One region of the Thalassospira sp. CH_XMU1448-2 genome, then DNA from elsewhere that is predicted to be linked to it. Evidence: predicted binding sites of a transcription regulator. Region 1 holds the regulator's gene; each other region holds the start of a gene.
What was found. The regulator PhoB, encoded in region 1, activates phosphate uptake and scavenging genes when phosphate is short. The targets are predictions, from matches to a motif close to TNTCATAAAACTGTCA.
Positions count from the first base shown of each region.

Region 2: WA318_RS04785 (bifunctional 2',3'-cyclic-nucleotide 2'-phosphodiesterase/3'-nucleotidase) is a predicted target of PhoB. The motif match lies at 2,181-2,196, and genes of this name have one in related genera.
Region 3: phnF (phosphonate metabolism transcriptional regulator PhnF) is a predicted target of PhoB. The motif match lies at 1,359-1,374, and genes of this name have one in related genera.
Region 4: WA318_RS11880 (choice-of-anchor I family protein) is a predicted target of PhoB. The motif match lies at 2,880-2,895, and genes of this name have one in related genera.

Region 1 covers NZ_JAYMEA010000001.1:885,259-892,956, forward strand. Annotated here, with positions in the region: gene WA318_RS03995 (PstS family phosphate ABC transporter substrate-binding protein) at 1-614, shown strand, start outside; gene pstC (phosphate ABC transporter permease subunit PstC) at 749-2,128, shown strand; gene pstA (phosphate ABC transporter permease PstA) at 2,181-3,470, shown strand; gene pstB (phosphate ABC transporter ATP-binding protein PstB) at 3,472-4,275, shown strand; gene phoU (phosphate signaling complex protein PhoU) at 4,301-5,023, shown strand; gene phoB (phosphate regulon transcriptional regulator PhoB) at 5,041-5,739, shown strand; gene WA318_RS04025 (cation:proton antiporter domain-containing protein) at 5,821-7,698, opposite strand, start outside.
Region 2 covers NZ_JAYMEA010000001.1:1,049,875-1,057,572, reverse strand. Annotated here, with positions in the region: gene WA318_RS04790 (GcrA family cell cycle regulator) at 1-51, shown strand, start outside; gene WA318_RS04785 (bifunctional 2',3'-cyclic-nucleotide 2'-phosphodiesterase/3'-nucleotidase) at 147-2,117, opposite strand; gene WA318_RS04780 (MFS transporter) at 2,280-3,557, opposite strand; gene WA318_RS04775 (AraC family transcriptional regulator) at 3,710-4,498, shown strand; gene WA318_RS04770 (hypothetical protein) at 4,521-5,105, opposite strand; gene WA318_RS04765 (helix-turn-helix domain-containing protein) at 5,942-6,994, shown strand; gene WA318_RS04760 (hypothetical protein) at 7,067-7,351, opposite strand; gene WA318_RS04755 (DMT family transporter) at 7,652-7,698, shown strand, end outside.
Region 3 covers NZ_JAYMEA010000005.1:250,603-258,300, reverse strand. Annotated here, with positions in the region: gene WA318_RS17780 (carbon-phosphorus lyase complex subunit PhnI) at 1-129, opposite strand, end outside; gene phnH (phosphonate C-P lyase system protein PhnH) at 132-740, opposite strand; gene phnG (phosphonate C-P lyase system protein PhnG) at 737-1,252, opposite strand; gene phnF (phosphonate metabolism transcriptional regulator PhnF) at 1,385-2,098, shown strand; gene WA318_RS17760 (trimeric intracellular cation channel family protein) at 2,203-2,838, opposite strand; gene WA318_RS17755 (LysR family transcriptional regulator) at 2,849-3,802, opposite strand; gene pcaH (protocatechuate 3,4-dioxygenase subunit beta) at 3,904-4,617, shown strand; gene pcaG (protocatechuate 3,4-dioxygenase subunit alpha) at 4,621-5,250, shown strand; gene WA318_RS17740 (GGDEF domain-containing protein) at 5,457-7,127, shown strand; gene map (type I methionyl aminopeptidase) at 7,226-7,698, shown strand, end outside.
Region 4 covers NZ_JAYMEA010000002.1:971,315-979,012, reverse strand. Annotated here, with positions in the region: gene pgi (glucose-6-phosphate isomerase) at 1-1,274, shown strand, start outside; gene WA318_RS11895 (DUF3253 domain-containing protein) at 1,278-1,562, opposite strand; gene WA318_RS11890 (DUF2256 domain-containing protein) at 1,559-1,753, opposite strand; gene WA318_RS11885 (NAD(P)/FAD-dependent oxidoreductase) at 1,778-2,785, opposite strand; gene WA318_RS11880 (choice-of-anchor I family protein) at 2,971-4,566, shown strand; gene WA318_RS11875 (response regulator) at 4,732-5,466, shown strand; gene WA318_RS11870 (sensor histidine kinase) at 5,476-6,975, shown strand; gene WA318_RS11865 (HAMP domain-containing methyl-accepting chemotaxis protein) at 7,032-7,698, opposite strand, start outside.

The DNA.
Region 1 (7,698 bases):
AAGACGGCAAGTCGCTGGTTGATAACTTCTACAGCACCTGGTCGGAAATTGATCCGAGCCTTCCGAACGTGAAAATCGAAGTTCTCGGCCCGCCGCCGACCTCCGGTACCCGTGATGCCTTCACCGAGCTGGTACTTGAAGAAGCTTGCGACGAGTTCGCTGTTATTGCCGACCTCAAGAAATCCAACAAAGATCAGCACAAAGCAGTTTGCGCTGGTGTGCGTGAAGACGGTGCCTATGTCGAAGCTGGTGAGAACGACAACCTGATCGTTCAGAAGCTCGAAGCAAACCATGATGCACTTGGCATCTTCGGTTTCTCGTTCCTTGACCAGAACGGCGACAAGCTTCAGGGTTCCCTGATTGCTGGTGTTGCTCCGACCTTCGAAGCAATCTCGGCTGGTGACTATCCGGTATCGCGTTCGCTTTACTTCTACGTAAAGAACGCACATGTCGGCACCATCCCGGGCATCAAAGAATATCTGGCTGAATTCACCTCGGAAAAAGCATTCGGTGACGAAGGTTACCTTGCTGACCGTGGCCTGATCCCGATGGCCGCGAGCGAGCGTGAAGCTGTCCGTAATGCTGCGACGAACCTTTCGCCGCTGAGCATGTAACGTGATCTTTCAACCGATGGCGGCTAATGCTGCCATCGGTTTCTTTGTTTCCGCGCTTGATTAATTTATTGTTTTTGTCCTATTGGCCTCTCATCTGATTCCTACAGGTTCATCTGGCAAACGGATTTAACGTAATGTCCCTGTCTTTCCTGTTGCTCGCGGTTGCTGCACTTTGTGCATTGTCCTTCTATTTCGGACGCCAGCGGGCCGTGGCCCTTTCGGGCGGACGGTACAGCAATCTTCATTCTCTTCCGGCTCATTACGGGACCTATGTGGCCCTGTGGTGCGGCCTGCCTGCATTGTTGCTGCTGCTTGTCTGGCATATCTTCCAGGGATCGATCATCGAAGCGATGATCATTGCCGAACTGCCTTCTGAAATTACCGGTGACTCCGGACAGCTGTCGCTTGCCCTGAACAGTATTTCACTGATCGCAGCGGATAATGGCCAGCATCTGACTGTCTCACCCGAAGTCATCGATGCCGGGCATCGTCTGGCAAATCTGCAGTCGATTGCAAATGCGGCACTGGTCGTTGTGATGCTGACCGGTGCGTCGATCGGGGTGTCGCTTTCCTATCGTAAAATCTCGCCGGATTTGCGGGCACGTAACAATGTCGAACGCATTTCCCGCTGGGTGATGATTGCCTGCTCGGCGATTGCGATCCTGTCGACGGTCGGTATCGTTTTCTCGTTGCTGTTCGAAGCCCTGCACTTCTTTAGCAAGATCAACCCGGTTGACTTCCTGTTTGGTCTGGAATGGAGCCCGCAAACGGCGATCCGTGCAGATCAGGTTGCATCCGACGGTGCGTTCGGCGCGATCCCGCTTTTTGTCGGCACACTCCTGATCACGATCATCGCCATGTGCGTTGCGGTGCCGGTCGGTTTGTTCTCTGCCATTTATATGGGCGAATATGCATCGTCGAAATTCCGTGCGGTTGCCAAGCCGGCGCTTGAAATTCTCGCGGGTGTTCCGACGGTTGTTTATGGCTTCTTTGCTGCCCTGACCGTTGCGCCGTTCCTTCGCAATAACGGTGCGATCCTTGGTCTTGATGTCAGCTCGGAAAGTGCCTTGGCAGCGGGCCTTGTCATGGGTGTCATGATCATTCCGTTCGTATCGTCGCTGTCTGATGATGTGATGTCACAGGTGCCGCAATCATTGCGTGACGGGTCTTATGGTTTGGGCGCAACCAAATCTGAAACCATCCGTCATGTCATTTTCCCGGCGGCGCTTCCGGGGATTGTCGGGGCGGTTCTTCTGGCGGTTTCACGTGCGATTGGTGAAACCATGATTGTTGTGATGGCAGCCGGTCTTGCCGCGAACATGACTGTGAACCCGCTTCAGGCTGTGACCACTGTGACTGTCCAGATTGTCACGCTTCTGGTCGGTGACCAGGAATTTGACAGTGCAAAAACCCTCTCGGCCTTTGCGTTGGGGCTGGTTCTTTTCCTTGTCACCTTGGGCCTGAACGTATTTGCCCTTAAGGTAGTTCAGAAGTATCGCGAGAAATATGACTGATATGGCATCCCTCATGGAAGACAGAGCCGCTGCAAAGGTGATTTCGGATAAAATGCACAAGCCCGTTGACTGGGATAGTCCGAAGATCGCGCGGAACATCAAAAAGCGTTACGCAGCTGAACGCCGTTTCAAGATTTATGGACTAAGCGCAATCGGTATTGCGCTTCTGGCCCTGTTCGTTCTGGGGTTCTCTATTGGCTCGAAGGGCTATAGTGCGTTCTTCCAGACCTATGTTCAGCTTGAAATTCATTTCGACCCGGCTGAAATCGATCCGCAAGGTACCGGCGACCCCGCAGTGATCGGCAAGGCCAACTTCGATGGTCTGATCAAACAGGCATTGCGTGACCGCTTCCCGGAAGTCACCAGCCGTCGCGACAAGCGCGACCTGTATGACGTCGTTTCGGGTGGCGCATCCTATGATCTGCGTGAACGGGTTCTGGCAAATCCGAACCTGATTGGTCAGACGCGCAAGGTCTGGCTGATTTCGGGCGATGATTTCGACATGCTCAACAAAGGCTATATCGATGCCGATGTTGATGAAGGCAGCCGTCGCCTGAATGACAAGGAAATCAGCTGGTACAACACACTGGTTTCATCCGGTGCTGTTGAAAAGCAGTTCCATGCCCGCTTCTTTACCAGCGGGGATTCCCGTGAACCGGAACTTGCCGGTATCTGGGGGGCTGCGGTCGGTTCGTTCTATACGTTGCTCGTCACGCTTGCCCTGTCGTTCCCGATCGGGGTTCTTGCAGCGGTTTATCTTGAAGAATTCGCACCGAAAAACCGCTTCACGACAATTGTCGAGGTCAATATCAACAACCTTGCAGCTGTTCCGTCGATCGTGTTCGGTCTGCTGGGGCTTGAGGTTTATCTGAACGTCATGCATCTGCCGCGTTCGGCACCGGTTGTTGGTGGTCTGACGCTGGCCCTGATGACCTTGCCAACGATCATCATTGCATCGCGTGCGGCGATCAAGGCGGTTCCGCCATCGATCCGTCAGGCGGCCCTTGGTCTTGGTGCATCACCGGTTCAGACCGTTACACACCATGTCCTGCCGCTGGCAATGCCCGGCATCCTGACCGGTACCATCATTGGTATGGCACAGGCACTTGGTGAAACGGCACCGCTTCTGATGATTGGTATGGTGGCGTTTATCGTCGACATTCCGGGTGGTGCACTTGATCCGGCGACGGTTCTGCCGGTCCAGATCTATCTGTGGGCAGACAGCCCGGAACGTGCCTTTGTCGAGAAAACCTCGGCTGCGATTATGGTTTTGCTGGCCTTCCTGATCCTGATGAATGGATTGGCTGTGTATCTGCGCAAAAAATTTGAACGGAAGTGGTAAAATGGCTGCTGTATCCCAGAGCGCAATGACGGCAGAGCCGTCGGTCTCAAGCCCGAAAATGACGGCACGTGACCTTAATCTTTTCTATAGCGATAACCAGGCCCTGTTTGACGTCAATCTTGATATCGTTGAACGCCAGGTCACCGCGCTGATCGGTCCGTCGGGCTGTGGCAAGTCAACCTTCCTGCGGTGCATGAACCGCATGAATGACACCATTGATGGTGTCACCATCAATGGTGAAGTGACCCTTGATGGTCGTGACATCTATGACAAGCGCATCGACGTTGTTCAGCTGCGTGCACGTATCGGGATGGTGTTCCAGAAGCCGAACCCGTTCCCGAAATCGATCTATGACAACGTGGCTTATGGACCGCGTATCCATGGTCTGGTCAATTCGCGTGACGAACTTGACGAAATCGTCATGACCTCGCTTGAACGTGCGGGCCTGCTCAAGGAAGTCAAGGATCGTCTGCAGTCACCGGCAACCGGCCTTTCCGGTGGTCAGCAGCAACGCCTTTGCATCGCGCGTGCGGTTGCGGTCAGCCCTGAAGTCATCCTGATGGATGAGCCGTGCTCGGCACTTGATCCGATTGCTACGGCAAAGGTCGAAGAGCTGATTGACGAGCTGCGTTCGAACTACACCATCGTGATCGTGACACACTCCATGCAGCAGGCTGCACGTGTATCGCAGCGGACCGCATTCTTCCACCTTGGCAAGCTGGTCGAGGTTGGTGAAACAGATCAGATATTCACCAACCCGAAAGACGAACGCACCAAGGGTTACATTACCGGTCGCTTCGGTTAAGCAGCGACACGAGGAGCACGCATAAATGGCTGACGACAAAACACATATCGTAAGTTCGTTCGACGAGGAACTGACCCGTCTGAACAACATCATCTCGCAGATGGGCGGGCTTGCAGAAAGTCAGCTGATCTCTGCGATCCGTTCGATTGTCAAACGGGATTCCGAACTGGCTGAAAAAGTCATTCTGTCGGATCACCGTATCGATATTCTCGAACAGGAAGTTCAGGATTTCGCCGTGCGTCTTCTGGCCTTGCGCCAGCCGATGGCAGATGACCTGCGTCAGGTCGTGACCGCACTCAAGCTGTCAAACGATCTGGAGCGTATCGGTGATCTGGCGAAAAACATCGCCAAACGCGCGCAGGTTCTTAACCAGATTCCGCCGATCCGTCCGGTTCAGGTGATTCCGAACATGGGCAAGCTGGCGCAGGAAATCATCAAGGACGTTCTGGATGCCTATATCGAAGGCGATGCCGAAAAGGCCGAGCGTGTCTGGGCCCGCGATCAGGAAGTCGACGATATGTACAATTCGCTGTTCCGCGAATTGCTGACCTACATGATGGAAGATCCGCGCAACATCACGGCATCGACCCACATGCTTTTCATCGCCAAGAACATCGAACGTATTGGCGATCATGCAACCAATATCGCCGAGACGATCTATTACCGGATCAAAGGCGAAGACCTGCCGGCAATTGACCGGCCAAAAAATGATGCAGCGAACTTTGCTGTCGTCGAACCGAATGAGTGACACTGGAGCATAGGAAGATGGACCCAACGGTTCTTATCGTCGAGGACGAAGCTGCAATCGTAACCATGTTGCGCTACAACCTCGAACGTGAGGGGATGCAGGTAGTCGAAGCCGGTGACGGTGACGAAGCGTTGAAAATCCTTGCGGAAACGCATGTCGATCTTGTCCTTCTGGACTGGATGTTGCCGGTAATGTCGGGGATTGAAGTCTGCCGCCAGATCCGTCGCAAGCCCGAAAGCCGCGATTTGCCGGTCATCATGGTGACCGCACGTGGCGAAGAAGGCGATCGTATCCGTGGTCTTGATACCGGTGCTGACGACTATGTCACCAAGCCGTTCGCAATTGGCGAGTTGCTTGCCCGTATTCGTGCGCTGCTGCGTCGGTCCGGTCCGGCGCAACCACAAGGGCAGTTGGTCTATTCCGATATCGAAATGGATCTCGCAGCACACCGTGTCAGCCGCAACGGCAAGGCCATCCATCTTGGCCCGACCGAATTCCGTCTTCTGCGCTATTTCCTTGAGCATCCGGGGCGTGTGTTCTCCCGCGAGCAGCTTTTGAATGCTGTTTGGGGACCGAATATTTATGTCGAAACCCGCACGGTTGACGTTCATATCCGTCGTCTGCGCAAGGCGCTCAATGATGTCAAAGGCACCCGCGATATCATTCGTACGGTTCGTGCCGCCGGTTATGCGCTGGATTCAGAAACCGCTGCCTGATCTCTGATCTGAGCAAAGATCATCTACCCGGTTTCAGAAAAAACAAAACCCCCGTTGCCAATGGCTGCGGGGGTTTTGCCTTTAATGATCGTTTTCGGGCTTTGTCTTGCGTGCCCGACCTGAACTTGTCGAGGTTGTTTTCTTGGCCGTTGCGGACTTTACCGGTGTTTTACGCGTCGGGGTCTTCTTGGCGGCAACCCTGCGCGTTCCCGTTTTCTTTGCCGGGGGCTGTGATGCCGGTTCGGGTTTGTTTTCCGACCTGGCATCTGCTTTGGATTTGGTTTCCGCAACTGATGCCGGTTCTGCTGCCACGGGGGCCTCAGGAACCTTTTTCCGCTGGGTCCGTGGGGCCAGTTCGTTCATCAACAGCATGTCGGCACGGCGGAACTTGGCGATTTCGGCGTCGATATCTTCCTGTGGCACATCACAGGCCGACAAGACGTGATCCGAAAGCCGAAGGCCGGTTTCAAGTACTTCAGGGATGGCCGCATCTGCACCGCTACGAGACAGGGGTCCGATATGGGTGATGTCCTGGGCACGGGCAAAGATTTTCAGATGCGGATAATGTTGCCGCAAAAGCGCAACGGTCTTTTCAGTCGCATGCGGATTACCCATGGCAACAACGGCAATGCGGGCCTCGTCGGTGTGAGCTGCCCTGAATGTTTCCGGGCGTGATCCATCGGCAAAGAAGACAGGTAGTCCCTCGGCACGACCCCGTGAGACCTGTTGGGCGTCGCTATCAAGAACGATAAAGGGAATGTTCCGGGTTTTAAGAAGGCGCGCCAGAACGCGACCAACACGGCCACTGCCAATCACCAGAACATGTTGATGAATTCCGTCTGTTTCATCCGAAATCGGACCAAGCTGGTCGTCTTCCTTGGGATGAAGCTTTTCTTCAATCCGGTGCCCAAGGTTAATCAAAGTCGGGGTGAGCGCCATGGAAATGGCGACCACCGGGATCAATATGGCCGCCAAATCACGCGGGATCGCACCGTTTTGCGCTGCAAGAGAGAACATCACAAAGGCAAACTCGCCACCAGCCGCCAGGCTCATGGCAACACGAAGTGCGGATCCGCGTTCAAACCGAATGGCAAGGGACAGGACAAACAGAACGGCCGTCTTGATGATCAGCAGCCCGATCAGCCACAAAATGACGCTGCCAAACTGCTCATAGACGACATTGGCATTGACCGACATGCCGACCGACATGAAAAACAGCGACAGGAACACACCGCGAAACGGCGCGATGTCGGCTTCGATCTGATGACGGAATTCCGTTTCGGCGAGCATCACGCCCGCGATAAAGGCACCAAGTGCCATTGAAAGCCCGGAAAGCTCGGTCAGGGTACTGGCGGCGAGAACGACAAACAGGGTCCCAATCGCAAACAGTTCCGGGTTCTTGAGAGACGCGATATAGCGAAAGAGGCGTGGCAACAGATACCGCCCGACAACCAGCAGCAAGGCGACAGAGCCAAAGCCTGAAAGGATACTGATCCAGGGGCTGGTTTCTGTTCCGGCATCACCGGCCGCCTGAACCATGATCAGGAACGGACCAACCGCAACATCCTGTACCAGAAGGATTGCCAGGGCTGCGCGTCCAAAACGCGTATTTAATTGCCGGTCATCAGAAAGCTGTTTGAGGATGATTGCCGTTGAGGACAAAGCCAGCGCACCTGCAATCACAAGCGATGCAGCCAGCGGCAAATCAATCAGGGCCAGCACAGCCATGATGGCTGCCATCGATACCAGAATCTGAAAAAGGCCAAGGGCAGCAAACCTGCCACCAATGACCCGCAACCGTTCGCGTGAGAGTTCAAGCCCGATCATGAAGAGCAGGAACACGACACCAAGTTCGGCAACGGTCGAAATGTCTTCGCGTTCGGTAATCAGACCCAAACCGAACGGCCCGATACAAAAGCCGCCAATCAGAAATCCGATGATCGAATTGGCGCGCAGGCG
Region 2 (7,698 bases), 160 kb from region 1:
GCGCATCAGGGTGCCGGTGGCAAGGGCCCGCAGGCCGCTGCCAAAAAATAAGTTCCGGCCTGGTGCCCAGTGCACAGCCAGAAATCAAAAAGCCGCCCTTTTTACAGGGCGGCTTTTTTAATGGCTAGATTGGTTGAGCAAACGTTCTATTTGCTTTGCAGGACATATTTGGCAAACCCGTCCTGATCCTCGCCGATGAAGCTGATATTGTCCGGGGCATTGGCCGCAGCCGATGCTTTCGGGCTGGTGACAAACGTGACCTTGTTGGCATCACCAATCGGTGCAAAGGTCCAGTTGCCGTCTGCCTTCGGATCAATTTCCTTTTCGGTCAGGATATAGTTGGCAAGAACCGTGCGGTTTTCATCGGGTGCCTCGACAATGATGGTCGATCCGTCAAGACCGGGGAAATGTCCGCCGCCGCTGGCGCGATAGTTATTGGTAGCAACAACAAACTGTTGGTCCGCCGTGACCGGTTTGCCCTCAAAAGTCAGGTTGACGATACGATGACTGTCAGCGTTGACCAATTCACCAGCCTTGTTGTACCGGGCCGGTTTGGTGACATCAATCTGATAGGTCACCCCGTCAATCACGTCATAGTTATAGGTCGGGAAATCCGGATTGATCAGCGGCTGTTCATCACGGCTGGCGGGGTCAATCTGGTTGAACTGGCCTGCCGACATTTCAAGCCACTCGCGAACCTGGTCGCCATCAAGCAAAACCGCGCGCACCGTGTTCGGATAGATATAAAGATCCGCGACGTTTTTAAGTGCAATCTTGCCTTCGGGGATATCGGTGAAATAGTCCGGTCCGCCACGACCACCCGCCTTGAAAGGTGCACCGGCAGACAGGATTGGAATGCCATCATATTCCGAGCCGTTCAGGATCTTTTCGAGATACCATTTCTGGGCATTGGTCACGATCTGGATCGACGGATCATCGGCGACAAGCGCAAAGAAGCTGTTGATCGGGGCCGAGGTCGTGCCGACACCTTCGCGCATATAGGCGATGGTTGCTTCGTGCTCTTCCTTGACTGCGGCAATGATTTCCGGATCAGCTTCGACCAGCGGGGTGATGGTCCGACCTTCGCGCTGATAGATCGGGCGCGCATCCGACAGGCTGTCGACAACTGTCCATTCACCCGCGTCCGAGACATTGAGCTTGAGATCAATCACGCCAAGATGGCTGCCCCAGAAGCCCGGCATGACCGCAGCAACACCGTTGATCGTCCCCTTGGCAAGATCAACGCCTTCAAGATCGGCGAAGGCCTCGGACGGGAAGACGGTATGGGCGTGCCCGAACAGGATCGCGTCAATGCCATCAACCTTTGAAAGGTAATAGGTCGCGTTTTCTTCCATGCCATGGCGTTCCATGGTCGAAAGTCCCGAATGCGGAACGGCAATGACGATATCGGCCCCCTTTGCCCGCATTTCCGGTACATATTTCTCGGCCATTTCGACGATGTCTTTGGTAAATACCTTGCCTTCAAGATTGGCCTTGTCCCACTGCATGATCTGTGGCGGAACGAAACCGATCACACCAACCTTCGCCTTGTGCGACTTGCCTTCATCATCGACAAATTCCCTGTCAAGAAGGACATAGGGTTCGAAATAGGGTTTGTCATTTTCGGCATTGCCATCGCCATCATCGACAAAGATATTTGCACTGACATAAGGGAAATTCGCACCGGCAATCGAGTTCCCCAGAAACTCAAGACCATAGTTGAATTCATGGTTACCAAGGTTGGCAGCATCATAATCAAGAAGGTTCATCGCCTTGTAGACCGGGTGAATTTCACCCTTTTTCAGACCGCGCTCCTTGGCCATGTAATCGCCAAGCGGGTTACCCTGAATAAGGTCGCCGTTATCAACAAAAACAACGTTCCTGGCTTCACCACGTGCGGTTTTGAGCAAGGTCGCGACCTTTGCCAGACCAACCGTGTCAGATTCCCCATCCCGGTAATAGTCGTAATTGACCAGATGAGTGTGAATGTCGGTGGTCTCGAGAATACGCAGCGAAACTGAACTGTCGGCAAGTGCTGTACCGCTTAACAGTGCCAGCGACAGTCCGATTGCAGTTGCGCCTGTCTTGCGCATGCGCGCTTTGAGGATGGATGTCATGTGTCTTTTCCCTGTTCGAGTGCTCGGTCGCTTTACTTTATTCTTGTTCAGATGGTCAGGTTTTGAAGATTTTGCGAAAAAGATGGGGCAAATACAAATAGAAACGCCCGCGCGATCTGCACGGGCGTTTCCTGATTGAAGTTATCCGCCAAAACGGCTTGTTCAGGCTGGCAAGGCTTCAGGGGATTTATAGCCCCGTATCACTTCGTTACCCGGTTCAGGGTCACTCGGGACATTAAGGGCAAGGACCAGTGACACAAATGCCATTGCTGCCCCTGCAAGGAAGACTGCACTTGGTGAAATCAGCCAGAGCAGCCCGAATGCAGCCGGGATAAAGACCGCAGCAATATGGTTGATTGTAAAGCTCACCCCCGCCGTTGACGAAATATCAGCCGGATCGGCGATCTTCTGGAAATAGGTCTTGATGGCGATTGCCATGGCAAAGAACAGATGATCAATGACATAAAGACCACCGGCAATCACATGGTTCTCGACAAAAGCATAAGAGACGAACACGATAAACAGACCGATATATTCAAAGGTCAATGCGCGGCGTTCGCCCCATTTGCTGATCAGTTTGCCGATCTTGGGCGCCAGGAACATGTTGATCGCGTGGTTTAAAAGATACAGCAACGTGATGGTTGCCGCGTCATAGCCGAACTTCTCGACCATCAGAAAGCCCGCAAACACCGTGAAAATCTGACGCCGCGCACCGCTCATGAAGGTCAGGGCATAATAAAGCCAATAGCGTTTGCGCAGGATCAGCTTCTTGGTCTGCGGATGGGCGTCGGCAAATTTCGGGAACGCTCCCCAGACGAACAGTGCCGCGATGATCGTCAATGCACCACCAAACAGATAGACATAGCGATATTCAATTGCGAAGACTTCCAGCATCAGCCAGACAACGCCAAACATCACCAGTGACGAGATCGACTTCGCCGAAAGCTGTTTTCCCATCACGATGGCGGTGCGTTCCTTTTTGACCCATTGCAACGAAAGGGCCTGTTGCATGGTTTCAAAATAATGGAAGCCGATCGACATCAGCACCGTCGTGCAATAAAGCCCGACCACCGTCGGGAAATATCCCGAGATCGCAACACCGATGCCCAGAACAAGCAGCGACAACAGGGCAAAGGTCTGTTCACGCAGTACCAGCAATACAAAGATTGCGGTAAAGGCAAGGAAACCCGGAATTTCGCGCAGGGACTGCAAAATACCGATCTCGCGCCCGGTAAAATCGGCCATCTCGACCGAAAAGTTGTTCAAAAGCGCCATCCAGGTCGAAAAGGATAGCGGCATCGCCGCAGCCATCAGAATCAGGAGCACTTCGGGGTTACGCCATCCCTTATAGACAGGGATGCTTGCCGCATGCTCACCCGTCACCTCGCCAATCGGGGCGGCGTGATTACTGGCCTCTGGTATCAGTTCTTCCTTGGACATTTTTTCTCCCCGGACAGGGCCGCGTTGGTGGCGGGACCATCGTCACAACTGTTGTTCGTTTGGAATGCGACCAAATTAAACCTGTTGCGGGCCGTCTGTCTTACGATAATCTGCCATCATATATCGCAAACCAGACACAACGGTGGTTGTAGATGCATCGCCCGACCCCGACCGACGAAGCACGTCATATTCGCCCCCGCCCGGCAGAGCTTCCTCGCCCGATTTATGTCCGCATGAGCGACGTTCCCGCCGGATACAGTATCGGCGCACACAGCCATGACTGGTGCCAGCTGATCTATGCATCAGAAGGAACGATGAAAGTCATGACCGAAGCCGGTATCTGGATCGTGCCGCCCCAACGTGCCGTCTGGGTGCCGCCGCATCTTGAACATGCAGTAAGTCATGCGACCTTTACCCGGGCTCGTCACATCTATATCGACCGCCATGCACCAGTCGACCTTCCGGATCGTTGCATGGTTCTTGATGTCAGCCCGCTTTTGCGTGAGTTGATCCGTGCGGCGACAGAAATTCCTGTCGAATATGATGAAGAAGGTGCCGAGGGGCGTCTGATGCGGGTGCTGCTTGACCAGTTACGCGCCCCTGATCAGGAAAACCTGCATCTGCCTGCCCCCAAGGACCTGCGCCTTGCAAAGATTTGCGACGAGTTGCTGGCCGATCCGGCAGATAACAGGACGCTTGATGACTGGTCACGGATTTGCGGTGCGTCGTCGCGTACATTGGCACGTTTGTTCCTGCGCGAAACCGGCATGCCGTTTCGCGACTGGCGACAAAAACTGCGGCTGCTTTATGCATTGGAAAAATTGGCAAATGATCGACCGGTTACCGAGATCGCCCTTGATCTTGGCTACGAAACGCCATCGGCATTCATTGCGATGTTTCGCAAGGCAACGGGTCGCACGCCCGGCGGATATTTCCGTTAAACAGTCGGCCCGTCACGGACGCCTATTTGTCGGTAAAATATCGAAGCGGCGGCAGGATGTCATTTTCCGGTTCGGGATCGGTACCATAACGGCGGATGGCTTTGGCGTGTGCGGGTCCAGACTGGCGGTTCTGGGCACAAAGATTGTGGATTTCGACCATGACGTCAGATGACCAGCACCGGGTGGAATCTTCACTCTGTGTATGCCCGCAATCTGACAGGGTTTGCGGATCGGGACGATGGGCCTCTTCATGAATGCCTTCGCCGTCACGTCCTGCCAGCATTCTTTCGAGCACCGGCATGATATCGGCAATACTTTTAAGGACGGTGACGCTGTCGCCGATCGTCTTGACCATTGCCATTGCCATTTCCTCGTAGGCATCAGATGGCGGCGTGGCTTCCAGACTTTCCTTGTGGCTTTTCCGGATCAGATCAAATCCGGCACGAGATCGTGCAAGCAGCGCGACCGGACTGTGCCAGGCCTGATAGTTCGGTTCGTTGATCCTTCGGCCGGGCACAATATGGCTGGCCGGCCCCCAGTCGCGCCCCGGATCCGAGAAATTGGTTTCTCCTTTTCGACGCGCCGGGTGTTTTTCGACTGAATACATGTTCTCCCCCAGAGAGAAATATCAGCGTTGCCCTGAATGCCCTGCCGGATTGACGATCAACCGCAGAGCTATGTGTTGTAATTTTGTTGTATTATGTCTAGCACGATCCCGTTTTTTCCAATGCCCATTGCGTCCAAATCGTTTTGCAATCAGTCCAGAAATTCATCAAAAAATGGCAGTTTTCGTAGGGTCTACACCTTTGGCTACCCACTTTAGGATAGTAACCACAAGGATAACTATACCAAAGCATCTTTGCGCAAAAGATGAATTCAAAGTAATTAAATTAGACAAATTGATACCCGGAACCGCGGCAGAAAAATCATAAAAACGCGCACAAATACGGACCGGAAAACTGTCTTTCGGGGGTAACATGACTACGGATCAATTATCCGGCGGGTCAACCAGTTCGTATTATATGACCGACAACCTGCCTGTGGATGCACATAGCGGCATCCGGAACAAGCCAATCGGCACGCAGTCCATCAACAAGAACGAAAAGTCCGGACGCGAGGCTGTTTTTACGGCAAACATCATTTTTCATCCCCTCCGATCGCGGGTTGTGAGAGCAACCTTTGCGAAAACCGGGCTCGGACAGCTTCAGGCAACAGATTGTCTGCAGCGTCAGCGATCATTGCGTGATCAGCATGTCCGACAGGAAATGGCGTGACAGGTTATTACATCAGAATGATTTAATTTAATCATTTTGAATAAAACCTCTTTACGAGATTCACCAACTTACATAACCTAGACGTGTGGATAGGCATGTAAGCCTGACCCGATCCACACCGCATACATTAGTTGTAAGTGTCCGCCACGTAGGCAATTGGGGTAGCAAGATGCAACCTGATCATGATTCAGCTGGGGCCACCAGCACATTCTTTACTGTCGACAATCTGCCGATGCATGAAAGATACGACGTCTGGAAACAGGCGATCTCATGCCTTTTTGATGTCGATGCCGATAAAAATGTTCGGGAAAATGACTTCCGGACAACCATTCAATCGCACATTTTCGGCTCGCTAATGCTGATGGAAGTCACTTCCCGGCAACAACAATGGAGCCGTGGCTACAAGCAGATTGCCGGAAATGGCATGGATCACTACGGTGTTGCCGTATATCAGAACGGCAGCATTGAATGTGAAACGTCACGGGGACAGGGGCGCCTCAAACCGGGCGGGCTTCTGATTTATGATCTTACCCAGCCCTTTAATGCCCGCACGACCGATCACCAGACACTTAACCTTGTGATCCCGCGTGCATTGCTCGAAGATCAGCTGCAGCACCCTGACGACCATTGCATGCGTATTCTTGAGCCCGGCGATCCAATGGTTCAGATCATCCGAGATATGATCATTTCCCTGCAACGTAACGTCCGCGACCTTAAACACCCCCAGTCGCAAACACTTGAGAAAATGTTCCCGACACTTCTTGCCAACTGCCTGAATGCGCTGAGTGGAGAAACCAGCGAGATCAGCCATGAACGTCAGAACATCATGAGCATGGTCAGAATGCGGCGCTATTTCCGTGAAAACCTTTGTTCACCAGACCTCAACCCCCGTCGTGCGGCACAGGATCTTGGGGTATCGCGATCAAAGCTCTACAACTACTTCGCACCTTATGGCGGAGTTTATAACTATGTTCGCGACATGCGGCTGCGCAAAGCGATCTCACTGTTAAATGACCCGCTTCATGCGCGTTCGTCAATCTATGACATTGCCCTGGAATGCGGGTTTTCCAGTGATGCCAGCTTTATTCGTGCCTTTCGGGACAAATATGATGCAACCCCTGGCGAGGTACGCAATGGCGCATCGATCCATGCGCGCAAAACCCAGTGCATCATTGGTGCGGCCGATACACAGTTCGAGAAATGGATACATGGACTGGGCTAGGAAGGCGTCAGACCGGTTCGGCAGAAAACCGGACTTTAGATAATATCGCCACGGCCTGACGGCATCCGGCGGCTAATCCGACCAGATGCGGGCGATATTGCCTTCCTGTCTTGAGCTGGCATAGCCCAGCAATCCCTCGATTGCGAGAATTTCCACATCTTCGGACCTGAAGAGATTGATCATCCGCACGCCGACATAGGCGTTGGGCACAAGGATGATGTCGGCCAATCCAAGATACAGTCCGATCAACTGACCCAGATCTTCCTGATTCTGCTCGATAATCACGACCGGCCGCTGATTGATGGCACGACAGCAAATCGCCGTATCATCAGCATGAATGTCGGGCTCAATTTGCATTTCTGTCGGTCTTCCCTACCTGGTTGACGACCTTCACCAATGCCTCTGAAACCGATTTTCAATGCATTGGGCTTATCCCTGATAACTTGACCTGAAGTGTGACCCATTCGAAAAACGTCCACTATCCCGTTCGTCCAGATTTTTATGCAATTCGTCCAGAACTTGCCAATCGAACCCGCAAAAACATAGACAGTTCAGTCCACTGCGAATTTTTCTCAGCCCAGACCTGAAAAATTGTCATTCAACAAAACCGGCAAAACTCCGGTATTGATAGAAGTAACGCCCCCGGAGTTATCAACGATGAACAATGTTTGGACTGGAATAGGATTGCGTCTGGCCGCAACCGG
Region 3 (7,698 bases), on a different contig from region 1:
CAGCGACAATTGCTGTTCGATCTGATCGGTTTCGATCTCGGCAATTTTCTTGTCGCCACGGCGCTGTTCGGCAAGCAGCCGGTGGGCATTGTTGATGGCGCGTTCGCCACCTTTAACGGCAACATACATGGTTAAATGACCTCAATCCGGGTGGTGCGCGAAAGGGCGGCAATCTTGGTCGGGCTTGCGAAAATCACATCAACCCCGCACGGGAACATGTGATGGTTTTCCGCACGCCATGCGTGGAAGCTTGCGGGCAGTTTTTTGATATCAAGATCATGGCTGTCCTTGATCCCCGGTCCGGTCAGTTTCATGGCCGGGGCGTTGGAAATCTCATCAACCATCAGGATCAGGGTTGCCGATTGATCAGGATATTCAGCATTGCCAACCGAAAGGTGGGTGATGAAGGAAAGATCATCATCAATGCGGGCGACTGCGAAATCGGCCTTGGCAACGTCATCGCTGATCGGGCAACCGCAATGGAATTTCAGATGATCCGTTGCGGCCTTGGTCACGCAGGTTGGCGATAACCATATGGTGGTGTCCATATCGGCCATGGCAAGAAGGGTGGCGGTGGTGGTTGCATTCAGGCCATCGGGTGTCGCCACCGAAACGGGCACATCATAAATGCGCCCCGGACGGGACAGGGCATCTAGCAGAACACGAAAAACCGCATTGGAATCAAATGCGGCATGGTCAAAGCCCGGCAGCAGCTCGCTTGTCTGGGATTGCAGGGTCATTCGTCTTCTCCGCGGACAAGGGTAAAGAAATCAACTTTGGTGGCCGCGACCTTGCGCGCATGTTCGTGTTTGGCATTGGCCTGTGCGGCGGCAAGATCATCAATGAAATCGCAGGCTGATCCATCGCGCAGCATGATTGCATCAAACAGGGCGGCATATTGTGCCTGCAACCGGTCGCGGCCTTTGACATAGGAATGGCCGACGGTGCCGTCAGACAGGGTCACGGCACAGCGCGTGACAGTCATTTCACCCAGATTGAAGCGCTGTCCGGCACCGCCAGCGCGACCGCGTACCATGACCATGCCGATTTGTGGTTCGCGCAAATGGGACCATTTCACGTCGCTATAGGTATCAGCCCATTTTGTTTCCAGCACCGTACGCGGCGTGCGGGCAAGAACCGACATCCAGCGCTGCCTTGCGGCAGTCACACCATCAACGGCCTTTGTCTGGGGGGGATTCAATGGATTGTGATCCTGGCCGGGCCCAGCGGTCTGGGCAGTTTGCGCCGTCATCTGTCTGATCCTTTTTCAAGCATGTCGACAAATTTAAAATTTGTCTAGACGTCTATACATATTCACGTTATAAGATGATTTATCGACTTTGGCAAAGGTCTTGCGGTGAAAGTTTTGTGAATGGGAAATGAGATGGATTGGGAGCCGGGGCTATCTATCTGGAAGCAAATTGAAAAACAGCTTCTTGCCGATATCGCGGAAGGTGTGTTTTCACCGGGCGACAAGATGCCGACCGAGATGGAACTTGTCCGTCGTTTCGGAGTGAATCGCCATACAGTGCGCCGTGCAATGGCGGCACTTGTCGATACCAATGTGGTCCGCGTTGAACAGGGACGTGGTGCCTTCGTTCAGGAACAAATTCTTGATTATCCGTTGGGATCAAAAACCCGTTTCTCGCAGATTGTCTCGGGGCGTCATCGCCTGCCCGACAAACGACTGATCTCTTCAGAAGTCCTGAAGGCCAGTGTCACGGTCGCGCAGTTTCTTGATGTCAAACCGGGCACGCGCGTGATCGAGCTGTTTTCGGTATCGGAGGCCGATGGTGTGCCGCTTGCGGTGGCGACAAGCTATCTTCCGGCGGCGCGCTTTGACGGGATTGTCGAAATATTCGCCCAGACCAAATCCCTGACCGAGGCCCTGAAACGGTTCGGGATTGATGATTACAGCCGCAAGACGACCCGCATTTCGGCAACCTTGCCATCATCGCGTGTGGCAAGCCTGCTAAAACAGGCCAAGAACCGACCGGTTATCTCGACCGAAAGTGTCGATATCGATTCAGCCGGGGTGCCGATTGAATATGGTGTGACGGCCTTTTCGAGTGATCGCGTGCAATTGATTGTCGAATAATCGTGCCTTTCAGTCCCTGCCCGCAAGGCGCAGAGAATAAAAGTGAGTTAACTAACTATCTCCGGGATAGTAGTTTCAACGACCGTCGATAATGCATATACGCGTCAATATTCCCGACCGGGACGGGCTTTATAGACCGGGAAGCTGAGCTTGAATTTGATGGCGCAGGCCCGCAGCATGAACGCACAGAAAAATGCGATGAAGGCAACGGGGCCGCGTGGCAAATCAAGAAGGGCTGTGCCCACGACATAGATGCTCGCGCCCAGAAGTGCGCAGCTGATATAGATTTCCGGACGCAAGATCAGCGGGATTTCGTTACAGACCACGTCGCGAACCATGCCGCCAAAGGTCGCGGAAATCATACCCAGAATGATCGCGACAAGCGGCGAAACCCCAAGATTAAGCCCGATTGCTGCACCTGTAACACCAAACATGGCAAGACCCAGCGCATCAAGCCAGATCAGGGCGACATAACGTCGTTCAACAAGATGTGCAGTGAAATAGGTAAACACCGCAGCCCCGATGCACGTCACCACCCAGGCCGGATCGCGGATCCAGAAAACCGGCGTTGCCCCGGTAATCACATCGCGTACCGTACCGCCCCCGATCCCGGTAAATGTCGCAATCAGAATGAAACCGACAACATCCATCTGACGCCGGGATGCTTCCAGCGCGCCGGTGATTGCAAAAACCGCAACCCCCGCCAATTCAAGCCAATAGATAATCTGGGTAATGGTCATGACGTCCTGTCTAGCTTGTCTGTTGCGGAAGCGGGCTTTTGGTCGGTGTGCGCAACCTGGCAGCAACCACGTCTTCAAGCTGGTTGCGCAGCCATCGATGCGACGGATCATGCTGATAGCGTTGATGCCAGCACATATAGATCGGCAGATCAATCGTACCGGCCCGAAGTGTTGATAAAGGAACCTGGCTGCGGGCAAAGTCACGCAGGGCATGTTGCTTTAGCAGGCTTGGCAATGTTGCGATCATCTGACTGCCCCGCAGAAATTCGGCAATGGCCGTGAAATTCGGCACCCGCAATACGATGTTACGATCAATCCCCTGATTTTCAAGAAGATCATCGAATTCAAGTGTGCGGTTATTGCCATATCTGACGGTGATATGGCGCGCTGACAAATAGTCATCCTGACTGGTCGGGGCTTCGCGCATGTCAGGGTCATAAAAGACCATATAATGGTCGGTCAGAAGCCGTTTCTGAACAATATCGACACCTTCGGGCGGGCGCGGCGAAATCAGAAGATCACAGCGGTTTTCGCGCAACAAGGCGGGGCCCGGCAAAAGCGACGGCACCACGGTCATGCGAATGTCGGCAAGCTGGCCTTGCAAGCGTGAAAACAGGCTTGGCAGTAGAAGATCACGCTGCAGATCATTTGCAGCAATCGTCAAAGTCATCTCGGCTGCTTCGGGATCGAAATCCGCCCCGCTGGCAAAGGCCTGCATCTGATCAAGAAGAAAGCGTGCCTGCTCGGCCAGGCTTTGGGCATGAGCCGTTGCAACAATTCCGCGTCCGGATTTGGTGAAAAGCGGGTCACGCATGATCCGGCGCAGCTTGGTCAGATTGTGACTGACTGCTGATTGGGTGACGCCAAGCCGCTCGGCGGCTGCTGTTACCGATCCTTCTTCAAGGACGGCAAGAAACAGTCGCAAAGCATGACCGTCCAGTTCCAAATGATCGAAATTACTCATGAGTTAGATGATAAATCATGCATTTATTTTATGCAATTGGCTGCGCAGGATGATCACAAGACCGGCAAGAACCGGTTTGTTCATTTTGCGGAGGAAGATCTATGGAATTCTATCAGCGTGACAGAACGCTTCAGCCAGCGGGCTATACCCCGATTTACAAGACATCGGTAGCGCGGTCCCCGCGTCAGGCAATGTTGTCATTGCAGGGGTCCCTGTCGGAAACCACTGGCCCGGTGTTCGGTCAGAATGAATTGGGGCCGCTTGATAACGATCTGATCCGCAACTATGCCAAGGATGGCGATCCGATTGGCGAGCGTATTATTGTGCATGGGCGGGTTCTTGATGAAAACAACCGCCCGGTTCCCCATACGCTGGTGGAATTCTGGCAGGCAAATGCCGGTGGCCGTTATCGCCACAAGAAGGATACCTATCTTGCCCCGATTGATCCGAATTTCGGCGGATGTGGTCGCGCGCTGACCGACGAGAACGGCTATTATTTCTTCCGCACCATCAAGCCGGGCCCTTACCCCTGGCGCAACTACGTCAATAGCTGGCGTCCGGCCCATATCCATTTCTCGGTCTTTGGGTCCGGCTTTGCGCAGCGTCTGATCACCCAGATGTATTTCGAAGGTGATCCGCTGATCAAGGAATGCCCGATTGTCCATGTTATCCCGGATGAAGATGCGATCAACCGTCTGATCGCGCCGATTGATCTGAACGGATCAATCCCGCTCGATACCATTGCCTACAAATTTGACATCGTTCTGCGTGGTCGCCGTTCGACCCTGTTTGAAAACCGTCTGGAAGGGAACTGATCCATGGTGCAGTCACTTGATTATCTCAAAGAAACCGCATCCCAGACGGCGGGGCCCTATGTTCATATCGGACTGATCCCCAAACAGGCCGGCTTTGATATTTTTGAAAACAACTTCACCAATATCATGGCCGATGAAAACACCCGGGGCGAACGGATCATCATCGAAGGCAGGGTGATTGACGGAACAGGCACGCCGCTTCGCGATGCGCTTCTGGAAATCTGGCAAGCCAATTCAGACGGGCGCTATAACCATGAACTTGACCGTCAGAAGCAAGGCCAGATCGACGAGGGTTTCCGTGGCTGGGGCCGTGCAGGGACCGATTTCGATACCGCTGTCTATCGGTTTGAAACCATCAAGCCCGGCGTGGTATCGGGGCGCAATGGTCTGGATATGGCCCCGCATATCAATTTCTGGATTGTCGCACGTGGTATCAATATCGGGTTGAACACCCGGATGTATTTTGCCGATGAACAGGAAGCAAATGCCAGTGATCCGGTCCTGAACCTGATTGAGCAAACCGAACGACGCAAAACCCTGGTTGCCAACCGTGATGATAGCGGTCCTGTGCCGGTCTATCGGTTCGATATTGTTTTACAGGGTGAAAACGAAACCGTGTTTTTCGATGTCTGACGGGCGTTTAAACCGGCATTCTGGCTGATTTTAAGGAATGGCAGTCATGCTCAATGGCTGCCATTTTTTGTTGGAACTTCTTCTTCAAAACCGCATCTGCAATTCTTATATTCCCAACATTGCTGACGTGGTGGGTCAACCCGTCGCACCGAGGGCCGACAGACAACAAAAACAGACCCCGGTTTTGGAGAGTGAGAGGATCAGCCTTGGCTAAGGTCTTTGAGGTCGGAATCCGTGTGCAAGTTGCACTGGCAACCGCGCTTTTGGTTGTTGGTTTGGCGGCGCTGATGAGCTTTGTCATCAGCAAGCGCTCTGGGGCGGATTTGCAAAACCAGATTGGCATCGGGGTTTCTGATATTGCGCTTCAGATGGCTGACGAGCTTGACCGTACGATGTGGACACACCGTGGCGAGGTTTCTGTTCTCAGCACATTACGCGTATTGCGCGAGATGCAGGACGTCCGCGAAATCAGTTCTATTATCAACCGGTTACGCCATGAAATTCCTATATTTACCTGGATCGGTGTGCTGGATCGCGACGGCACGGTAGTTGCCGCGACGAATGATCTGCTGGTTGGGGCCAATATCGCCCAGCGCCCGGTTTTCCAATATGGCAAAAATGGTCAGTTCATCGGCGATGTTCACGATGCCAAACTGCTTGCCGAAAAATTCCCGCTTTATAATGGCGAACCGATCCAGTTCGTCGATATCGCCGTTCCACTTGTTAATGACAGTGGCGAATTCACCGGTGTTCTTGCCACCCATCTAAGCTGGGAATGGGCCGATGCCGTCCGCAAGTCCCTGTTTAGCGGACAGGGTATTCATCAGAATGTCGATATCTTTGTGATCTCGCAGGATGGGACGGTGCTTTTGGGGGGGGATGGCAATCTGGTTGGTTCCAAGCTTTCCCTGGATGCGTTGAGTGAAGCACAGAGTAAGCATATTGGTTGGAAAATAAGCACCTGGTCTGACGGGAAAGAATATCTGACCGGTTATGCCCCGGCAGACGGGCATCTTGATTACAAAGGGCTGAGCTGGTCCATTCTTGTTAGACAGCATGTCGAGGACGCATTGGCGCCGGTCTATGACTTGCGCCGCGATATTCTGTTGTGGGGATTGCTTCTGGCTTTGGTCTTTAGCGCCATTGCATGGTGGGCTGCGGGATTTCTGGTCGGGCCTATTGGCAAGATGGTCGATGGCATCGAAGCCATGAAGCGTGGCGAAATCAGCAATCTTCCCGATGTGCGCGGGGCACGGGAAATCAACATTCTGTCAAAAAACCTGCAGGCACTATTGACCAAGCTGACCGAAAAAGATGCCGCACTTGGTGAAATGAAACGTATCGCACACCATGACAAACTGACCGGTCTGGGCAACCGGTTGGCACTTGATGTCTATTTCGAGCATGCAGTTGCTCGTGCGGACCGCAAGGGGGCCGAGATCGCGGTTCTGATGCTTGATCTTGATGACTTCAAGCCGATCAATGACCGGTTTGGTCACGCCGCAGGCGATGATGTCCTGCGCGAGGTCGCAAAACGCCTGCGCCGTTGTGTGCGCGGTGGTGATCTGGTGGCACGGCTGGGCGGTGACGAGATGGTGCTGGTTTGCCATATCGACCAGAATGGCAAGGAGGAAGCCGCCATACTGGCCGAGCGCATCCTTCATGAAATTCTGATGCCGTTCATTACCGGCGGGAACCGTGTTTCGATCAGTATGAGCATCGGTATTGCACTATATCCCAATGACAACCGCGAACCTGAGCAGCTTCTGGAACATGCCGATGCGGCACTTTATGCCGCCAAGGCGCGGGGCAAGAACGGATACATCGTGTTTTCCGATATCGAAGACCTGACGGACAATTCGTCGTCCTGCGCATAATCGAGTGACTGTTTGGTCTAAAGGTCGCGGGTGGTTGCGGCCAACGCAACTAGAACAGGTTTCTTGACTTTGGTTCAGGGCGTCGTAATAAGCATTTCATGACAGTTTCATCAGAAAAAGATCTCGACCATCTGCGTCGGATCGGCCGAATTTGCGCGCGCGCCCGCGACGTGATGGGGGCCGCCGTTGTTCCCGGTATTACAACCGCGGAACTTGATCATATCGGTCGTAAAATCCTTGAAGATGCGGGCGCTGTTTCCGCACCTGAGGCCGAATACAAGTTTCCGGGTGCGACCTGTATCAGTGTGAACGAAGCCGTGGCACACGGCATTCCTGGTGATCAGGTTCTGGCTGATGGCGATCTGGTTAATATCGACGTATCGGCATCGCTTGACGGATATTTTTCCGATACCGGTGCCAGCTTCATTTGCGGCACGCCAAAGCCTGAAATCGTCAAGCTGTGTGAAGATGGCAAAAAGGCAATGTGGGCGGGCATCAAGGTCGTGCGCGACAAGGCCCCGATCCGCGAAATCGGTCTTAAGATCGAAAGCTTTGCCCGCAAGGGCGGCTA
Region 4 (7,698 bases), on a different contig from region 1:
TTAAGGCATTTGCGGCACGCGTGCATTCCGGCGCATGGAAAGGCCATACCGGCAAGGAAATCACCGATGTCGTCAATATCGGGATTGGTGGTTCCGATCTTGGCCCGGTCATGGTCAATGAAGCGCTCCGTCCGTTTCATATCGACGGCATTCGCTGCCACTTCGTTTCGAACGTTGATGGCGCGCACATTGTTGATACGCTCAAAGACCTGAACGCGGAAACCACACTTTTCATCATTGCATCAAAGACCTTCACGACGGACGAGACGCTCACCAATGCCTATTCGGCCCGTGACTGGCTGATCAAGGCACTTGGTGATGAAAGTGCAGTTGCCAAGCATTTCGTCGCGGTTTCAACCGCCCTTGATAAGGTTGCGGCATTTGGTATTGATACCGACAATGCATTTGGGTTCTGGGATTGGGTTGGCGGGCGCTACAGCCTGTGGTCGGCGATTGGTTTGCCGATCATTCTCGCGGTCGGCTATGACAAGTTCGAAGAACTGCTGCGCGGTGCGCAGTCGATGGATAATCATTTCAAAACGGCACCGGTTGAAACCAACATTCCGATGATCCTTGCCCTGATCGGGGTGTGGTATCGCAATGTTTTGGGCGCATCCAGCCAGGCAATCCTGCCCTATGATCAGCATTTGTCACGACTGCCAGCCTATTTGCAGCAGGCCGATATGGAAAGCAACGGCAAGTCGGTCACCCGCGATGGCAAGGCGATTGCCTATGAAACCGGGCCGATCATCTGGGGCGAACCGGGCACGAACGGGCAACACGCATTCTATCAGTTGATCCATCAGGGCACCGAACTGATCCCGGTTGAATTCATAGTTGCGGCCAATGCGCTGCATCCGCTGGCCAACCATCACGACAAGCTGGTGTCGAACTGCCTTGCGCAGGCCGAGGCGCTTATGCGTGGCAAGACCGAGGATGAAGTGCGTGCCGAGCTTGCCGGTAGCGATCTTTCACCCGCCGAGATTGATGTTCTAGCCCCGCAAAAGGTCTTTGCCGGGAACAAGCCGAGCACCATGATCCTCTATAAACAGCTTGATCCGTTCACCCTTGGACGACTGGTTGCGATGTATGAACATAAAATCTTTGTTCAGGGTATCATCTGGAACGTCAATTCCTATGACCAGTGGGGGGTTGAGCTTGGCAAACAGCTTGCCAAGGAACTGCTTCCGATGGTCGAGGGCAGGGAAGACGCCGGATCGCGGGATGCATCGACTGCAGGCCTGATTAAACAGCTGCATGGTCTGCGCGGCTAGGCTCTAGTCTTCAATGACGGGAATGAGACGCAAACGATAAGCACCAGAAGGGCGGTTTTGGCCATGGCTGACACCGCCCTTGTTATATTCAAGAAGGCCTTCGGAACAAAGTTGTTCGGCAACCTGATGAACACGTGGCATCAGATCACGCCAATAGCTTCCAAATGTCATGGCAACTTCAGACGGACAGAAGGTACTTTCCGCACCACGTTCGGTTGCCAGACTGACAAGTCGCTGGCGCAAGATGGCATAGGTCGGAAGATCTTCGTCAGTTTGATCAAGCATCATGACAGGCTGCTTTGTTTGTCCCGAGATGTGGGCATATTCCGGTTCTGTCGGCAGCGATCAGAGCAATAGCACACCTCGTCCCAGCAATCCTTCCACTTGCGCCGCCATGAAAATGGACGGTTACAGGTGACACAGATTTTCTCGGGTAGATGTGATTTTCCGTGAAATTTGCCATTGGCGTTACGCGGCATGATTTTTCACCCGATATCGCAAGATCAGCCGATCAGGGTTTCGATCATGGCATGTGCGGCGGACTGGCCGCTGCGCCATGCTGCTTCGACCCGTGCACCAAGGCACCAGTCGCCCGCTGCAATGACGCGCCCATTCATACCGTTCAGATGGCTTGATCCCAACGGTGTTTCGGTGCGTGCATAGCGCCAGCGATGGGCCTGAACACTGTGCAGATCAGGCAGTTTCACCCCACTGACATCACGAAGGGCGCCAAGAAGCTTTTCGATTACACGTTGCTGGTCATCTTCAAGGTGGTCACGCGACCAATTTGGTGAGGCATGCAAAACCCAGGGATCAGGACAGCGACGATGAAACAGATCATCCGACGGGTTGCTGCGGGCGGCCCAGCTGATCGCGGGGGACGGATGAAGCATTGCGTCAAAAGCGGTGGGAAGTGGCGTTTCAAACGCCGCCATCACCGCCCAGCATGGCGCCATGACTACGTCGCCAATCGGGTCGTAGCGTTGTGATAATGGTTGCAACAGCTCTGCGGTTTGCGGGGCAGGGGCGGTAACGATCACGCCGTCAAACGGACCGAATTTCCCATCCAGATCATCATGAAGGGCAAAGCTGCGTGTGTTGAGCTGTTCGATCCGGGTGATCTGGTGCTGTTTGAGAATTTCAAAGGGTTCGACCAGCGGGCCGATCAGCTTGTTCATCTGCGGTGCGCCCTGATACCAGTGATCAAGGGCAAGGTTGCCAAGCTGCTGCGGGCTGGTTTCCTGTCCATGATGAAGGTTCGGTTTCCAGTTTTGTGCAGCGTTGAATGATTTTGCCTGTTCAAGATAGGCCGCAAAACCGGGATGGCGGGCCGTGACATATTGTGCGCCATGATTGAAATGACCGAACTCGGTCCGGCGTGATGCCAGCCGTCCACCAAGGCCCCGGCTTTTTTCAAACACCGTCACGTTCATACCGGTTTTGTGCAGCGTGCTGGCAGCCTTGAGCCCGGCCATGCCTGCACCGATGATGGCGATCCTGATCGAAGTCATGTGGCGATCCCGAAAAGTTGGTTCTGCGACAATTCAAAGGCTTGTCTTCTGATACGGATCGAAAACGCGTTTGGAGCAGTCTGTGCCACAAGATATTTATGAAACTGTCACCGCCTGGTCATTAAACGGTTACAACAAATCAGCAGGTTGTCAGCTTTGACGAACCATTTACCAAGGGGGGAATTATGCGTTCATCACTGTTGGCAACTGCTGCCGTTTCCGTGCTTCTGAGTGCCTGTGCCGGTACCGCTGAAAACCATTCAATGATGGCAAATACGGTTGCCAATGCAGGTGCGCATCCATTGACAATCGTGCCGATGGGTGAATATCGCACCGGTATGCTTGATGAAAGCGCGGCTGAAATTCCGGCATTTGACCCGGTGTCAAAGCGCATCTTTGTGGTGAATGGTGCCGACAAAACCGTTGATATCCTTGATATGTCAAACCCCGACAAGCTTGTGAAGCTTGGAGCGTTGGAGCTTGCAACCTGGGGCAAGGCCGCCAACAGTGTGGCGGTTAAAAACGGTGTTGTGGCCGTTGCCGTTGAAAACACCGACAAGCAGGCCCCAGGGCAGGCCGTGTTTTTTGACTCTGATGGCAATTTCATCTCGGCTGTGACCGTCGGCGCGCTTCCCGACATGATCAAGTTTTCACCGGACGGGAAATATGTTCTTGTCGCCAACGAGGGTGAACCGAACGACGCTTTCACCAATGATCCGGAAGGCAGCGTTTCCATCATCCCGATCGCGGGTGGTGTCGAAGGTCTTTCGGATGCGGATGTTCGGACGGTTGATTTCAAATTCCTCAATGACGGCGAACTGCCCTATGGCATGCGCATGTCCAACCCGGGAACCTCAAGCGTCGCGCAGGATGTCGAGCCGGAATATATAGCCGTGACCAACGACAGCAAGACCGCCTATGTTTCGCTTCAGGAAAACAATGCGGTTGCGATCATCGATATCGAAACGGCAACGGTCACCCGTGTTGCCGGTCTTGGTTTCAAGGATCATTCGGTTCATGCCTTTGATGCCAGCGACAAGGACGGCAAGATCAATATTCGCACCTGGCCGGTAATGGGCATGTATATGCCTGATACCATTGATGCGATTGAAATCGGAGGCAAGGAATGGGTCCTGATCGCCAACGAGGGTGATTCACGTGACTATGACGGTTACAGCGAAGAAACCCGTGTCGGCAAACTAACCCTTGATCCGGTCAGGTTCCCGACGGCAAGCACCCTGCAGAAAGACGAAAATCTTGGTCGCCTGAAAACGACGACTGCACAGGGTGATATTGATGGCGACGGTGATGTCGATGTTATCTACAGCTATGGCGCACGGTCATTCTCGGTTCTGAATGCAGATGGCGAGATGGTCTTTGACAGCGGTGATGCGTTTGAACAGCTGCTGGCATCGAAATATGCCAATGTCTTTAACGCGTCGGACACCGAAAATTACAGCCGTGACAACCGTTCCGATGACAAGGGCCCCGAGCCCGAAGGCATCGCCGCAGGTTACGTCAACGGCACGCCATACGCGTTTATCGGTCTGGAACGTCAGGGCGGCTTCATGGTCTATGACCTGACCAATCCGGCCAACCCGCAATTTGTCACCTATCACAGTGATCGTCGTTTCTCGGGCAGCCCGGAGGCTGATACCGCAGGTGAACTTGCCCCTGAAGGCATGCAATTCATCGATGCCAAGGACAGCCCGACTGGCAATGCGATGCTGGTTGTTGCATCTGAAGTTTCGGGCAGTACCAAGGTCTATGATCTGAAATAAATGCCGATCGCAGCGACTGGATTGACATTGGAGAAGCCGGGTTTTGCCCGGCTTTTTCTTTTATGACCAGGTCATGGTAAAATGTTTCAATCCGAAGGCAATATGGACTAAACTCCGCGCACGGTCAGGAACATGATCGACTGATAAATAGGGGAGTTCGGGACTCTGACTACGCGACGTGAACCTCATATTCTGGTTGTCGATGATGATCAGGAAATCCAGAAGCTTTTGAAGAAATTCCTGCTGCAGCACGGTTTTCGCATCACGACCGTTTCGGACGGTAATGAAATGCATCGTGCCTTGCGCGACTGGAAGATCGATCTTGTCATTCTTGATATCATGCTTCCGGGCGAGGACGGATTTGCACTATGCCGCGATGTAAGGCGGACATCCAAAGTCCCGATTGTCATGTTGACCGCAGTTGGCGAGGATACTGACCGTATCCTTGGGCTTGAACTGGGGGCGGATGATTATCTGACCAAACCGTTCAATCCGCGTGAATTGCTCGCACGTATTCGTGCGGTTTTCAGGCGGTTTGAAACCGGTGCAGTGGGGCCGACCGACAATGAAGTTGCCCCGACCAAGAAGATCATTTTTGGCGAATGGACGCTTGATATCGGATCACGCGAATTGCGTGATGCCGACAATGTCGCGGTACATCTTTCGACCGGTGAATTTTCGCTGCTTCTGGCTTTGGTCAAAAATAACAAGCGCGCTTTGTCGCGTGAGCAACTGGTTGATATCGTCCGGGGTCAAAGTTCGCTTCCATTTGATCGCAGCATCGATATCCAGATCAGCCGCCTGCGCCGCAAGATCGAAAAGGATGCCAAGAACCCCAAGCTGATCAAAACCGTTCGGGGCATCGGTTATCAGTTCTGCGCTGACACCCAGATGCTTTAGGGCAGCGTAATGGCGGACATGTTCGCAGAGTTCAGCAATTATCTCAGGCGCTACAAGCCTCGCACGTTGGGCGGGCGTATCTTTTTGCTGATGATGCTGGGCGGTGTGATCATCGCAGCCTTGAGTGCGTTGGCATCCTATTACGTTATTGAACGCGATGAACGGATCGGGCGGGCCTATACATTGGGCTTTACCATTCGCGAACTGGTCCGTATTGCCGATAATCCGGAATTCGAACCCAATATCGTCGATATCGCTGCGCGCGACGGGATGGCATTGCGTATTTTGCCCGCCGACGATATCGGAACGCTTTTGCTGTTTTCGCGACCAGCACAGCATATTGCCATGCCCGTGCGCCTTGCCAATACCGGATGGCCGACATCGGTAAAGGTCCATTTCATGCGCGGGCGGCTAAGCTCCGAGCAAAGGGCAACCATCGAGGCAACCGAAAACCCCAGCCTGTTCTTTGCCGAACTGTCGCGTGAAATTGCCCGTCTTGGCCTTGTCGCCCAGATCGAAATCATGATGCCAACAGGGAAGCGTATTCTGGTCAGTCATGATGAATTGTGGGCCAACTATTCATCGCCATCGCTTGTGTTTTTGATGTTCCTGTTGGGGGTTGTTGCGGTTCTGGCGGTTTTTGCAGCCCTTGCCGATCTGTTGGCAGGACCGTTCAAAAACCTGACTGCCGCAATCATTGCCCATGGTGACGAGGTCGATGGTCCACCTGTCGAGGAACGCGGTCCGACCGAAGCCCGATCCATGGCAGCCGCCTATAATGATCTGCGCGAACGTATTTCGCGCATGCTGGGTGACAGGACCCGCATGCTGGCCGCCATTTCGCATGACTTGCGAACACCAAGCACGCGGTTGCGATTACGGGCCGAGTTCATCGAGAATGATGAATTGCGTGAGACCGTTTTGCGTGACCTTGACGAGATGGACGGTCTTCTGAACGATGCGCTCGATTTTCTGGGTGACTGGATTCAGAAAGAAGAAGAACGCACGGTCGACTTTGTCTCGGTTCTTGAGGCGATTTGTGATGATTATGCCGATCTTGGCCGTCCGGTTTCATTTGACGGGCCGCAACCCTTGCAATTCAGTTCGGTCCATACCGTGTTTGGCGGTGGGGACGAACCCCATTCGTTTGAGGGCAAACGCAGTATCCGGATCACCTGTCGTCCCGGTACATTAAAGCGCGCCTTTACCAATCTGATCGAAAATGCCCTGAAATATGGATATCGGGCAAAGGTCAGTCTGGAAGCCACAGCTGACAATGTTCTGGTGACCATTCGCGACGAGGGACCAGGCATACCGGTAGAGCATCAGGACAAGGTGTTCCTGCCATTCTATCGGGTTGAAGGATCACGCGCGCGCAGTACCGGCGGCAGCGGTCTTGGCCTGTCGATTGTGAAGACCGTGATTGATGCCCATGATGGCAAGATCAGTTTGCGCAACATGCCGGGCAAGGGGCTTGAAGTAATTATTTCCTTGCCGCGTCGGGTGTGAGACCCAAACGAAAACGGCCCGCCAGAAGCGAGCCGTTTTGCATTCAGGGTGGTTAATCACCCTTTGCGAATGTCGCTCAGGAAATTGTCGACTTCGCGCTGGATATTGGTGGCCTGATGGCTCAGATCCTTGGCAGAAATCAGGACATTGTTTGAAATCTCGCCAGTTTCGATTACCACGGACTTGGCAGCCATCACGTCATCGGCGGCCCGACGGGTGGTGTCATTGGCGGCCTGCGCGTTCTGGGTGATTTCATGCGTTGCCGATGCCTGCTGTTCCACTGCACTTGAAAGGGCCGTTGTGATGTCATCAAGCTCGTTGATCGAGGTGGTGATGGCACCAATTTCATCACTGGCACTTTGGGTGGCGTTCTGAACAGCCTTGATGCGCGCACCAATATCGGCCGTGGCCTTGGCCGTTTGATCGGCAAGGTGCTTGACCTCGTTGGCGACCACGGCAAAGCCCTTGCCGGCATCACCGGCACGGGCTGCTTCAATCGTTGCATTGAGGGCCAGCATGTTGGTCTGTTCGGCAATATCGGAAATCAGGATCACCACATCACCAATTTCATCGGCAAGCTTGTTTAAGGCCTGAACGCTTTCGGCACTTTGAACAGCCCGTTCCGATGTTGTACGGGAGATACGGGTTGAATCTTCCATCTGACGACGGATTTCACTGATTGAGGCCGCAAGTTCCTCGGCGGCGGCGGCAACCGTTTCAACG